Regions from separate parts of the Acidovorax sp. Q11 genome, predicted to be linked through region 1. Evidence: predicted binding sites of a transcription regulator. Region 1 holds the regulator's gene; each other region holds the start of a gene.
What was found. The regulator NrdR, encoded in region 1, represses ribonucleotide reductase genes. The targets are predictions, from matches to a motif close to CACNANATNTNGTG.
Positions count from the first base shown of each region.

Region 1 (4,490 bases):
TTTGGCAACCAGCTGGTGGTGAAGACCTTCACGGGCGCGCAGATCCGTGCGGTGCTGGAGCAGCAGTTCGCCAGCGGCGGCAACACGGTGCAGCGGCCCCGGGTGCTGTCGGTGTCCAGCGGCTTCAGCTACCGCTACGACCTGACCCAGCCCGCCGGGGCGCGCATCAGCCAGATGGTGCTGAACGGAACGCCATTGGCCGACGCGCAACCGGTGCGCGTGGTCATGAGCAGCTTTCTGGACAGCGGCGGCGACAACTTCACGGTGCTGACCCAGGGACGGGACCGGCAGGTGGGCGCGCTGGATCTGGACGCATTGGAGGCCTACTTCCGCCAGCAAAGCCCGGTGGCGCCCCCCGCCACCGACCGCATCACGCGCGTGGCCCGCTGAGGCGGGGCCGCACGGCTACGGTGATCTGGGCTCAGCTGCGCCGACGCAGCGCGCCCAGCCATGTGAGGGGATTGAAGCCTGTGACCAGCCCGGTCGCCACCAGCACCAGCGCACCGCCCCAGAGCATGCCCGGCCCCAGGGCCTCGCCCAGGAACACATGGCCCCAGGCCACGCCAAACAACGGGATCATGAAGGCCGAACTCATGGCGGCCACGGGCGAGACATGTTTGAGCACCCGCAGGTTGAGCCAATACGCCAGGCCCGAGGTCACGATGCCCATCACCGCCACGGCGGCCAGTGCGCCGGGCGTGAAGCGCGCCTCAGGCAGGCTCCAGGCCGCGCCCGGCAGCAGCAGCACCAGGGCGGCGGCATGGATGCCTGCGGCAATCGACAGCGGGGACATGCGCTGGGTGGCGCGTTTCATCCAGGTGGTCGAGATGCCATAGCAGGCCGATGCCGTCACGCAGGCCGCTGCCGCCAGCAAGAGAGCGGGCGTGGGCTGCACCGGGCCCAACTGCACGATGAGCGCCACGCCCGCAAAGCCGCACAGGCAGCCCAGCCACTTGCGCGCGCTCAGCGTGTCCTCCTTCATCCAGGCGGCGGCGATCACGCCAAAAGGCACGGCCATGGTGTTGAGCAGCGAGCTGTAGCCCGCTGGCAGGTGCAAGGCCGCCCAGGCGTACAGCAAAAAGGGCAGGGCGACGGTGAGCGTGCCCAGCCCGAACAGCTCGCGCCAGTGGCGCCAGGGCCAGGACTCGTTGGCGACGCGCATGATGCCGATCAGCGTGAGTGTGGCCAGCCCGATGCGCAGGGCCGCCATCACGTTGGGGCCCAGCACGGGGCTGGCAATGCGGATGAAGAGGAACGAGGCGCCCCACAGGGCAGACAGCAGCACCAGCTGCAGGAAGTGGCGGGTTTTCACCGCAGCGATTGTCGGGCACGGGCGCTGGGTGTGCCGCATGTGCGGGTGAGAAATTTAAAGCAAAAAGAGCCGTTTGCGCGCGTCCAGTATACCTTTGCAGCTATTTTTTCAGGAGCGCTGCGTCCTGTAGCCTTGGTGACAGCGCGGCTGGCGGAGCCTGCTGGACAACAGTGGTGCTTTTGATTGCTATGCTATTGATAGCTGCCAAGGCTTGGTGGGCGCGCGGTGGGCGCCAAAAAAGCCTGAAATCCAAGCCACCGCTAGACAGGGTGGGGGCGGCTCCGTCGCCTGGCTTGGCGGTGACTTACTTACTTACTTACTTACTTACTTACTTACTTACTTACTTACTTACTTACTTACTTGCGCACCTCATCGACCATGGCGCGGAAGTCGTCGATGTCTTCGAAGCTGCGGTAGACGCTGGCAAAGCGGATGTAGGCCACCTTGTCGAGCTTCTTGAGTTCGCGCATGACAAGTTCGCCAATGCGGCCGGACAGCACTTCGCGCTGGCCCAGGTTGAGCAGCTTTTCTTCGATGCGCTCGATGGCGCTGTCGATCTGCTCCGTGCTCACCGGGCGCTTGCGCAGCGCCAGGTTGAACGAGGCCAGCAGCTTGCCGCGCTCGTACTCGATGCGGCGGCCGTCCTTCTTGACGATGGCCGGGAAGTTCACCTCCGGCCGCTCGTAGGTGGTGAAGCGCTTGTCGCACGCGCCGCACTGGCGGCGGCGGCGGATGAAGACCCCATCCTCAGACACCCGCGTTTCAACGACTTGCGTTTCGAGGTGGCTGCAGAAGGGGCACTTCATGGACTTCCAGGACCGGCTTACTTAACGGTAGACCGGGAAACGTGCGGTCAGGGCGTTGACCTTGGCGCGCACGGCGGCGATGTTGGCCTCGTCGCGGGGGTTGTCCAGCACGTCAGCAATCAGGTTGGCCGTGATGCGGGCTTCTTCTTCCTTGAAGCCGCGCGTGGTCATGGCGGGGGTGCCAATGCGCACGCCGCTGGTCACCATCGGCTTTTCAGGGTCGTTGGGGATCGCATTCTTGTTGATGGTCATGTGGGCGGCGCCCAGCACGGCCTCGGCTTCCTTGCCGGTGATGCCCTTGGCGCGCAGGTCCACCAGCATCACGTGGCTTTGGGTGCCGCCGGACACGATGCGCAGGCCGCGTGCGGTCAGCGTTTCGGCCACGACCTTGGCGTTCTTGGCCACTTGTTCCTGGTAAGCCTTGAACTCGGGCTGCATCGCTTCCTTGAAGGCCACGGCCTTGGCTGCGATCACGTGCATCAGCGGGCCGCCTTGCAGGCCGGGGAAGATGGCACTGTTGATGGCCTTCTCGTGCTCGGCCTTCATCAGGATGATGCCGCCACGGGGGCCGCGCAGGCTCTTGTGCGTGGTCGATGTCACCACGTCGGCGTGGGGCACGGGGTTGGGGTACACGCCAGCGGCGATCAGGCCGGCGTAGTGGGCCATGTCCACCATGAAGATGGCGCCCACGTCCTTGGCCACTTTGGCAAAGCGTGCAAAGTCGATGTGCAGGCTGTAGGCCGATGCACCGGCGATGATGAGCTTGGGCTTGGTTTCGTGGGCCTTCATTTCCATCGCTTCGTAGTCGATGGCTTCGTTAGCGTCCAGACCGTAGCTGACCACGTTGAACCACTTGCCCGACATGTTCAGTGGCATGCCGTGCGTCAGGTGGCCGCCTTCGGCCAGGCTCATGCCCATGATGGTGTCGCCGGGCTTGAGGAAGGCCAGGAACACGGCTTCGTTGGCGGATGCGCCGCAGTGCGGCTGCACGTTGGCGGCATCGGCGCCGAAGATCTGCTTGACGCGGTCGATGGCCAGCTGTTCGGCCACGTCCACGTGCTCGCAGCCACCGTAGTAGCGCTTGCCTGGGTAGCCTTCGGCGTACTTGTTGGTCAGCTGGGTGCCTTGCGCCCACATGACGGCGGGGGAGGCGTAGTTTTCGCTGGCGATGAGTTCGATGTGCTCTTCCTGGCGCTTGTTTTCGGCCTGGATGGCGGCAAAGAGTTCGGGGTCGGTTTGTTCGACAAGAATGTTGCGGTCGTACATGGTTTGGCAGTCCTAAGAACTTGTGTCCCTTGAAACAAGGGCTGCCCAGGCGAACGGCTGAACGCAGCGGGTGAACCCCGTGCGGCACGCTTCCCAGTGGTTCACAAGGGGCGGGCCCTTGTCGGTTTCCACGTCAGCGGCAGCATCCTGTGCGGGTGCTGCGCCTATCGCCAGTCGCGTACTCCGCTAGTGTAGCCGACACGGTGGCGTGCACCTACGAGGTGCATCGCACAAATCCCCGGTGGGCCGTGGGATTCAAAGACCCGACAGCATGGCCACCTTGTCGGCGTTGGCGGTGGGCGCTGCCGGGGGGGCGGCGGCCGGAATGCTCTGGGCAGGCGCCTGGGTGGACAGCGATGGGGGTGGGTTGAAAGGTATGGCCCGGCCGTTGGCGACCTGGCGCAGGCGGAAATGCTCTGCCATCACCTTGGCAGCATAGCCGCCATCGTCGGCCAAGTTGGCGGCGCCCACGTAGTAGCGCAGGCCACCCTCGACGGAGCCAGCGCGCGCAATACATTCCTGCAGCACCTTGACGCCCACACGCAGGTTGCTCACCGGGTCGAAGGCCGCAAAGTGGCCGCCGAAGCTCTGGTACTTGTCGGTGTGCACGCGGGTCATGACTTGCATGAGGCCCTGGGCGCCCACGGCGCTTTCCGCAAACGGGTTGAAGCTCGACTCGATGGCCATGATCGCCAGGATCAGCGTGGGGTCGATCTTGGCGCGGGTGCCGATCTCATAAGCCTCGGCCACCAGCACGCTGAGCGGCTCGGGCGCCACGCGGTACTTTTTGCTTAGCCAGAAGGCCACTGCGGCCTGCTCCTTGGGCAGGTCCTTGGGGTTGGCGGCCGTGGCGCGCTCACTGGCTTCGGGCTCGATGGGCATGCCCAACATTTCCACCTGGCGGGCCTGCAGCCAGCCCATGAGGCGCTCTTCGCCTGCCTGGCGCAGATCGGGCCGGGCAGTGAGGGCAATGATGATGAAGGCAACGGCCAAGCCGATGAGGGCAAAGCTGTTGTGGGTGATTTCAAGAAAACCTTCGGTCACATCGGCCGCGAAGGTTCGCACGCCGGAGACTATTTTTCCTGACGCTGTCATAGCTCTTCCTT
Region 1 covers NZ_JBUDZG010000020.1:42,503-46,992, forward strand. Annotated here, with positions in the region: gene ACYZGB_RS15815 (bifunctional metallophosphatase/5'-nucleotidase) at 1-390, shown strand, start outside; gene ACYZGB_RS15820 (DMT family transporter) at 422-1,321, opposite strand; gene nrdR (transcriptional regulator NrdR) at 1,669-2,118, opposite strand; gene glyA (serine hydroxymethyltransferase) at 2,140-3,384, opposite strand; ZMP/ZTP riboswitch at 3,421-3,572, opposite strand; gene ACYZGB_RS15835 (lytic transglycosylase domain-containing protein) at 3,640-4,479, opposite strand.

Region 2 (4,490 bases), on a different contig from region 1:
AACTGACCCTGCTGCGCGAAGGCTACCGCGTGGAGACGGCATCCAGCGTGCAGGAGGCACGTGACCAACTCAAGGCCCACCGCTTCGATGCCGTGATCACCGACATGCGGCTGCCTGATGGCTTTGGCATGGAGCTGCTGCAGGACCTGCGTGACCAGCAGCGCCGGGAGCGCTGTGTGGTCATGACCGCCTATGGCTCGGCAGAAAATGCGGTCGAGGCGCTGCGCTCGGGCGCCTTCGACTACCTGACCAAACCTGTGGACCTGAAACAGTTTCGCTCGGTAGTGGCCTCGGCGGTGCAAGGCACCGGCGGGGTGCCCGCCCCCCGGGCCGCCCGCAGCCCCGGTCAACAACGCCAACCGGCCACGGCGGCCGAGCATGCGTCGGGCAATGCGGCGCTGGACAAACTGGTCGGCGCCTCAGAAGCCATCCGCAACGTCAAGCAGCGGGTGGTCAAGGTCTCGCGCGGCATGGCGCCGGTGCTCATCCACGGCGAATCAGGCACTGGCAAGGAGCTGGTAGCCCAGGCGCTGCATGCCAGCAGCCAGCGGGCCGACGGCCCCCTGGTGGCGGTGAACTGTGGTGCGATCCCGGAGAACCTGCTCGAAGCCGAATTTTTTGGCGCCCGCAAGGGCTCGTACACCGGCGCCACCCAGGACCGGGACGGGTACTTTCAGGCCGCACGCGGGGGCACCTTGTTCCTGGACGAAATCGGCGATCTGCCACTGGCCATGCAGTCCAAGCTACTGCGATCCATCCAGGAACGCAGCGTGCGTCCCCTGGGCTCCACCCAGGAAGAAACCGTGGATGTGCGCATCGTGAGCGCCACCCACCGGGATCTGGCAGCCGATGTGCAGTCCGGCCGCTTCCGGCAGGACCTGTACTACCGGCTCAATGTGATCGAGATCGTGATCCCGCCACTGCGGGAGCGGCGCGAGGACCTGCCCGCGCTCTGCACAGCGCTGCTGTCCCGCATCGCCCAGGAGTCCGGCATGCCCGTGCCAGCCCTCACCGACCGCGCCATCGCCGCCATCGCCGCCCACCCGCTCACAGGCAATGTGCGGGAGCTGGAGAACCTGCTGCACCGCGCGGTGGCGCTCAGCGATGGCGAGGAACTGCATGTGGACTGGCCCACCGGTGCCACTGACCCACAGACAGTGCGCCCGGCGGCATCACCTGGGAGCAGCCCCCAGGCGCAGACCACCGATGCCACCGCTTCGGCCCCGCAAACCACCACCTGCGCCGCCCCCCTGCCCAGCGACCTGCAGGCCTGGCTGGACCAGCAAGAGCGCGAGATACTGATCCGCGCGCTCAAGGAGGCCGGGTTCAACCGGACCGCCACCGCCGCGCGGCTGGGCATCAGCCTGCGCCAGATCCGCTACCGCATCGCGCGCCTGAACATCGCCGTCCCGAACGACCAGGACCCGCATGACGACATGGGATGACGCGCAGCGCGCCTCCGTCTGGGATGGCGGCTGGCACCGCCACGCACACCGCCTGGAATCACCCAACCACGGTGCGCGCCCGGCAACCGCCCAGGCGGTGGATCTGATCGTGGTGCACTCCATCAGCCTGCCGCCGGGAGAATTTGGCACGGGCGCTGTGCAGCAGCTGTTCACCAACACCCTGGACTGGGATGCCCACCCCTATTACCAGGGCATCCGGGGTCTGCAGGTCTCCGCCCATTTTTTCATCGACCGCCTGGGGGTGCCATGGCAGTTTGTGGACTGCGACCTGCGTGCCTGGCACGCGGGGCAGTCGTTCTACCGGGGGCGCGCCCAATGCAACGACGACTCCATCGGTATTGAGCTGGAGGGCCTGGAAGGCCTGGGCTTTGAGCCTCCCCAGTACCAGACCCTGGCCAGGCTGTGCAAGGACATCGCAAAGCGTTATCCCATCGCACATGTAGCGGGACATGAGCACATTGCCCCCGGGCGCAAGCAGGACCCTGGCTCCGGATTCGACTGGGCCGCCCTGCAGAAAGCGCTGGACTGGCCGCGCCAACAGTTTCCCGAGGCCACACAGCCCCCTGCGCCTTTTCCGTACTGAGAAACGCTGTCGCATCGGAGCGTCAGCCCGGTATTTTTCTTTGTGCATTTGCACATTTTTTTTCATCCAGCCACCACGCGGCCCCGAAGGGACAATCCGCCGCCAGCACCCGCCACTGCTGGGTTTGCAAAGTCCATCGCAACACCCGTAAGGGCTTCACGCCGGATGCTCCGCCCGTGCACCGGGGGCCTAACACAGCTTGTTTCCCTTTTTCAGGCCGACTCAGGCGGTACACTACCGGTAGTGTCTTGAACACACATGACACACCATATATAGTGTGCGACAGACTGAAGTCCGGCGCACCACTTCCCCATCGCGGCGCCCACTTACGCCGCTCTCCCACTCCAGACAGCCCAAAGAAGAGGACACCCATGCAAGCTGCTTTGAACACGCCTTCCACCGCCCAGCCCGGCCCGGCAGACTCCACCGAATCCCAGGCCACCCCGGCGGCAACAGCCAGCAACGAGTTCGCACACCATCAAATCATTCGCCGCAATGGCGCCGTGGTGCCGTTCGAACCGCAAAAAATTGCAGTGGCAATGATGAAGGCCTTTCTGGCAGTCCACGGAACGCAGGGGGCCGCATCCGCCAGCGTCCGCGAAGTGGTGGACACACTGACCCACAACGTGACCCGGGCACTGGTGCGCTCGCGCCCCGGCGGCGGCACCTTCCATATTGAAGACGTGCAGGACCACGTGGAGCTGGGCCTGATGCGTGGCGGCCACCACGAAGTGGCCCGCGCCTACGTGCTGTACCGCGAACGCCGCACCCAGGAGCGCGCACGCCAGAGCGAGCAGCAAGCCCCCGTGGCATCCGCCCCGCTGCTGCATGTGCTGGACGGCGATGCACGCATTGCCCTGGACCTGGGCCGCCTGCAGGCTCTGATCGAATCGGCCTGCGTGAACCTGGGCGCAGACGTCAAGGCGGACCCCATCGTGTCCGAGACCATGCGCAACCTCTATGACGGCGTGCCCATGGACGAGGTCTACAAGGCGTCCATCCTGGCCGCGCGCACGCTGATCGAAAAAGACCCTGACTACACCTACGCCACGGCCCGCCTGCTGCTGCACACCATCGTGCGCGAAGTGCTGGGCAAGGAAGTGACCCAGGCCGAGATGGGCCAAGCCTATCTCGAATACTTCCCTCAGTTCATCAAAAAGGGCGTGGACAACGAGCTGCTGGACGAACGCCTGCTGACATACAACCTGCAGCGCCTGGGCGCTGCACTCAAGGCCGACCGCGACCTGAAGTTCGACTACCTCGGCCTGCAGACCCTGTATGACCGCTACTTCCTGCACGTCAAGAAGACCCGCATCGAACTGCCCCAGGCTTTCTTCATGCGCGTGGCCATGGGCCTGGCGTTGAACGAAACCGACCGCGAAGCCCGCGCCATCGAGTTCTACGAAGTGCTGTCGTCGTTCGACTTCATGTCGAGCACGCCCACGCTATTCAACAGCGGCACGCTGCGCTCGCAGCTGTCCTCGTGCTACCTGACCACGGTGCCCGACGATCTGGACGGGATCTACGAATCCATCAAGGAAAACGCCTTGCTGTCCAAGTTTGCTGGCGGCCTGGGTAATGATTGGACGCGCGTGCGCGCTCTCGGCTCGCACATCAAGGGCACGAACGGCGAATCGCAGGGCGTGGTGCCCTTCCTCAAGGTCGTGAACGACACGGCCGTGGCGGTGAACCAGGGCGGCAAGCGCAAGGGTGCGGTCTGCACCTACCTCGAAACCTGGCACCTCGACATCGAAGAGTTCCTGGAGCTGCGCAAGAACACCGGCGACGACCGCCGCCGCACGCACGACATGAACACGGCCAACTGGATCCCCGACCTGTTCATGCGCCGCGTGATGGAGAAGGGCACCTGGACGCTGTTCTCGCCCTCCAACGTGCCGGATCTGCACGACCTGTTCGGTGCCGACTTTGAAAAAGCCTATGTGGCCTACGAAGAAAAGGCAGCGCGCGGCGAGATCAAACCAGCCAAGACGGTGCAGGCGACTGACCTGTGGCGCAAGATGCTGACCATGCTGTTCGAGACTGGCCATCCCTGGATCACCTACAAGGATGCCTGTAACGTGCGCTCGCCCCAGCAGCACGCCGGTGTGGTGCACTCGTCCAACCTGTGCACCGAGATCACGCTCAACACCAGCGACACCGAAACCGCCGTGTGCAACCTGGGTTCGGTCAACCTGCTGCAGCACTTGAAGAATGGTCAGATCGACCACGACAAGCTCAAGAAAACCATCACGGTGGCCATGCGCATGCTGGACAACGTGATCGACATCAACTACTACGCCGTCACCAAGGCGCGCGACTCCAACCTGCGCCACCGCCCGGTGGGACTGGGTGTGATGGCCTTCCAGGACAGCCTGTACGAGCTGCGCATTCCTTATGCATCGCAGCAAGCGGTGGAATTTGCCGACAAGTCGATGGAGGCC
Region 2 covers NZ_JBUDZG010000014.1:66,959-71,448, forward strand. Annotated here, with positions in the region: gene ACYZGB_RS13020 (sigma-54-dependent transcriptional regulator) at 1-1,445, shown strand, start outside; gene ampD (1,6-anhydro-N-acetylmuramyl-L-alanine amidase AmpD) at 1,429-2,049, shown strand; gene ACYZGB_RS13030 (ribonucleoside-diphosphate reductase subunit alpha) at 2,421-4,490, shown strand, end outside.
Region 2: a site for NrdR is predicted at 2,314-2,327, ahead of ACYZGB_RS13030 (ribonucleoside-diphosphate reductase subunit alpha). Genes of this name have one in related genera too.

Region 3 (4,490 bases), on a different contig from region 1:
GCAGCACCGCAGACAGGCGCTCGGGGTACATGCCCCCCGTGTGCAGTCCGGTCGCAAAACCCATCGCCCGCACCTCGGCCAGCGCGGCGGGCAAGGCGGCCTGCAGCGTGGGTTCGCCACCGGAGAACACCACGCCATCGAGCAGGCCCCGGCGGCTTTGCAGGAACTGCAGCGCCTGGGACCACGGCAGCGATGGCGGTGCGGTGGCGTCCAGCAGCTCCGGGTTGTGGCAATAGCCGCAGCGCCAGGGGCAGCCCTGGCAGTAGAAAACGGCCGCCAGACGGCCGGGGAAGTCGATGGTGGTCAGCGGCGTGAGGCCGCCCAGCCGCAGCCCGGGGGCGGGCAACGGCTGCCCCTGGGCATCAACAAGCGTTGCCGCAGCCACGGCGGGGCGCTTCCGCGAAGAAGCGGCGCTCGGCATGCTCGCCCTGTTTGCCCGTGTTGAAGCTCGCCACCGGGCGGTGGTAGCCCATCACGCGGGTCCAGACCTCGCAGGGCTGGCGCTCGGCATCGGTAAGCTGCACGGCGGCCAGGGCGGTGTGTTCGGCAGACGAAAAGTAACTCATGGTGTGCTCCTTGGGTTGAAATACTATTGTTTTGATAGCTATCAGTGCTTGATGGACAGGCGCCAGTGGCCAATTTCACCTGAATAGCCACATGCCTCAGAGACCCTGCCATCCGTTCGGGCTCAGCCCGCACGGATGAAGGGACGTGAAGCCTGAGGTCAGTCGCTCATCAGGCAATTTCATTCAGATTCACGCCGCCAGCGCCGCACGCTTGGCGACCAGACGCTCCTCGTCGCAGCGCGGGCAGAACGGGTGCTCTCCCGCCAGGTAGCCGTGGGTGGGGCAGATCGAGAACGTGGGCGTGACCGTGATGTAGGGCAGGCGAAAGCGCGTGAGCGCGCGCCGCACCAGATCGCGGCAGGCCGCACCGCTGGACAAACGCTCTCCCATGTACAGATGCAGCACGGTGCCGCCCGTGTATTTGGATTGCAGCGTCTCCTGGCGCATCAGGGCCTCGAACGGGTCGTCGGTGAAGCCCACGGGCAGTTGCGAGGAGTTGGTGTAGTAGGGCTGCTGCTCCGTGCCGGCCTGCAGGATGGCGGGCCAGCGCTTTTTGTCTTCCTTCGCGAAGCGGTAGGTGGTGCCCTCGGCGGGTGTGGCCTCCAGGTTGTAGAGGTGGCCGGTTTCCTCCTGGAAGGCGGTCATGCGCTCGCGCACGTGGTCGAGCAGGCGCACGGCAAACGCGTGGCCCCACTCGCTGGTGATGTCGTGCTGGTCCGCCGTGAAGTTGCGCACCATCTCGTTGATGCCATTCACACCCAGCGTGGAAAAGTGGTTGCGCAAGGTACCCAGGTAGCGCTTGGTGTAGGGGAACAAGCCCTGGTCCATGAGGCGCTGGATGAGCTTGCGCTTGGTCTCCAGGCTTTGTTTGCCCAGTTCCATCAAGCGGTCGAGCGCGGCGAGCAGCCCCGCCTCATCGCCCGCATGCTGGTAGCCCAGGCGCGCGCAGTTGATGGTGACCACACCCAGGCTGCCCGTCTGCTCGGCGCTGCCGAACAGGCCGTTGCCGCGCTTCAAGAGTTCACGCAAATCGAGTTGCAGGCGGCAGCACATGGAGCGCACCATGTTGGGCTCCAGCTCGGAGTTGATGAAGTTCTGGAAGTACGGCAGACCGTACTTGGCCGTCATCTCGAACAGCAGCTGCGCGTTCTCGCTCTCCCAGGGGAAGTCCTTGGTGATGTTGTAGGTGGGGATGGGGAAGGTGAACACCCGGCCCTTGGCATCGCCCGTGGTCATCACGTCGATATAGGCGCGGTTGATGAGGTCCATCTCGGCCTGCAGGTCGCCGTACGCGAAGGGCATCTCTTTGCCAGCGATCACGGGCACCTGCTCGCGCAGATCGTCTGGGCAGGTCCAGTCGAAGGTGAGGTTGGTGAACGGCGTCTGCGTGCCCCAGCGCGAGGGCACGTTGAGGTTGTAAACCAGCTCCTGGATGCACTGGCGCACCTGCGGGTAGTCCATGCCGTCCTTGCGCACGAAGGGTGCCATGTAGGTGTCGAACGACGAGAACGCCTGCGCACCGGCCCACTCGTTCTGCAGCGTGCCCAGGAAGTTCACGATCTGCCCCACAGCCGAACTCATGTGTCTGGGCGGCCCCGCCTCCACCTTGCCAGGCACGCCGTTGAGCCCCTCGTGCAGCAGCGTGCGCAGCGACCAGCCCGCGCAGTAGCCGCTGAGCATGTCGAGGTCGTGGATGTGCAGGTCGCCGCTCCTGTGCGCCTCGCCGATCTCGGGCGTGTAGACGTGCGACAGCCAGTAGTTGGCCGTGACCTTGCCCGCCACGTTCAGGATCAGCCCGCCCAGCGAATAGCCCTGGTTGGCGTTGGCGTTCACGCGCCAGTCGGCACGCGTGAGGTATTCGTTGATGGAGCTTTCCACATCGACCAGCGTCTGCTTGTCCCCGCGCAGCGTGGCGTGCTGCTCGCGGTAGACGATGTAGGCGCGCGCCGTGGCGAGATGGTTAGCGGCGATGAGCGTTTGCTCGGCCACGTCCTGGATCTGCTCGACGGTGGGCGCTTCGCCATGGAAGCGGTGGATCAGCACCTTGGTGACCTGCGCGGTGAGCAACGCGGCTTCTTCGGCGCCATATTCGCCCGAGGCCTGGCCCGCACTGGCCAGCGCAGCGCGGATGCGTTCGGCATCAAAAGGAACGCGCTGGCCGCTGCGCAACACAACATCGCGGGGCAGGGTGACAAGGGTGGGCACCATGGGTTCGACCAATCTATGGAACGGTTTAGAAACACTACCTATGGTGTCCACGATACCCATCAAACACTATAGGTAGTTTGATTCAACACAATCGGGGCGGTAAGCAGGGGTAAAAAAATGCCGGCACAGGGGCCGGCAGAAAGGAAGGTGCCGTCAGGCCCTACCGATGGATCAGAGGTGCATGCGCAGGCATGCAGTGGGGTGCAGGAGGGTGCTGCTCAATGGCAGGCGGCGGTTTCTTCCTCCTCGATGCGGGGATAAAAGTCGTGGTCTTCGCGCTGCATGCGCTCGAACACCCGGCGCAGCACCACATTGGCCTCGTCCCGAAAGCACTGCGCATCGCGGCGCACGTTCTCGGCCGTATTCCAGCGGCGCGCAAAGGCGTCGTAGGCGCTGGCAATCGAGGCCATCTCGCTCTGGTACTGGCGGCCCAGGCGCGCCAGTTCGGGGTTGCCACCGCGCTGCAGTGCGGGGTAGAGCACCTGGTCTTCCACGGCCAGGTGCAGCTTGATGGTGCCGCTCATGGCCACGATGCCCTGCGCGATGGCGCGGGCATTGCCTTCCACGCCCGCCTGGGCCAGGGCGCGCAAGGTGGCGATGCTGCGCAGGATGTCGGTGTGCTGGTGCTTGAATTTGTCGAGGTTCATGCTCACTCCTTGTGGGATGAATGAAGGGCCTGCGCTGTCGCCGAGGGTAGTGGCAGCAACGCGCGGCGCGGATCAGCGGCGGGACTCCGCCAGGTAGACCCCTGCGGTGGCTGCAGGGGCACGCGAACCGAACACACCGCTCACCACCTGCCAGGCCATGGCCAGCGCGCCAACGATGAACACCACGTCGCCGAAGGTGCGCACCCAGCGCAGCGTCTGGATGAAGGGCTGTTGCATGAACTCTTCGCCCCGGGCGTACCACAGGCCTTCGCTCACGCTGGCATGGAACTGGAACAGGGCAATGGGGAACAGGCTGGTGGCGATCATCAGCACCAGGCCGGCGTTGAGCCACCAGAAGCCCGTCTTCATGAGCCGCTCGCTGAACACCAGCTGCGGCCGGATGTAGCGCAGCACCAGCAGCGTGAAGCCAAGCGCCAGGAAGCCATACACCCCGAACAGCGCGGCGTGGGCATGCACCGGCGTGGTGTTCAGGCCCTGCACGTAGTACAGCGAGATGGGCGGGTTGATCATGAAGCCGAAGACACCCGCGCCCAGCATGTTCCAGAAGGCGACGGCCACGAAGCACATCAGCGGCCAGCGCAGGCGAGCCATCCAGGGCGTGCGGTGCTGCAGGCGCCAGTGTTCCCAGGCCTCGTGGCCCAGCACGACCAGCGGCACCACTTCGAGCGCGCTGAAGGCAGCGCCCACCGCCATCACCGGGGTGGTGGTGCCTGCAAAGTACAGGTGGTGGAAGGTGCCGGGCACACCACCCAGCATGAACAGCGAGGCCGAGGCCAGGCTGGCCGTGGTGGCCATGCGCACCGACACCAGCCCCAGCGTCGAGAAGATGAAGGCCAGCGCCGTGGTGGCGAAGACTTCGAAGAAGCCCTCCACCCACAGGTGCACCACCCACCAGCGCCAGTACTCCATCACCGACAGGTGGGTGCGTTCGCCGTAGAAGAAACCCGCGCCGTAGAACAGGCCGATGGCCACCACCGACGCCGTCAGCAGAGCCAGCAGGTTCTTGTCGCCGCCGGGGGAGCGCAGCGCCGGCACGATGCCGCGCAGC
Region 3 covers NZ_JBUDZG010000032.1:39,745-44,234, reverse strand. Annotated here, with positions in the region: gene ACYZGB_RS19470 (anaerobic ribonucleoside-triphosphate reductase activating protein) at 1-385, opposite strand, end outside; gene nrdD (anaerobic ribonucleoside-triphosphate reductase) at 363-566, opposite strand; gene ACYZGB_RS19460 (ribonucleoside triphosphate reductase) at 756-2,774, opposite strand; gene ACYZGB_RS19455 (hemerythrin domain-containing protein) at 2,993-3,421, opposite strand; gene ACYZGB_RS19450 (nitric-oxide reductase large subunit) at 3,494-4,490, opposite strand, start outside.
Region 3: a site for NrdR is predicted at 2,807-2,820, ahead of ACYZGB_RS19460 (ribonucleoside triphosphate reductase). Genes of this name have one in related genera too.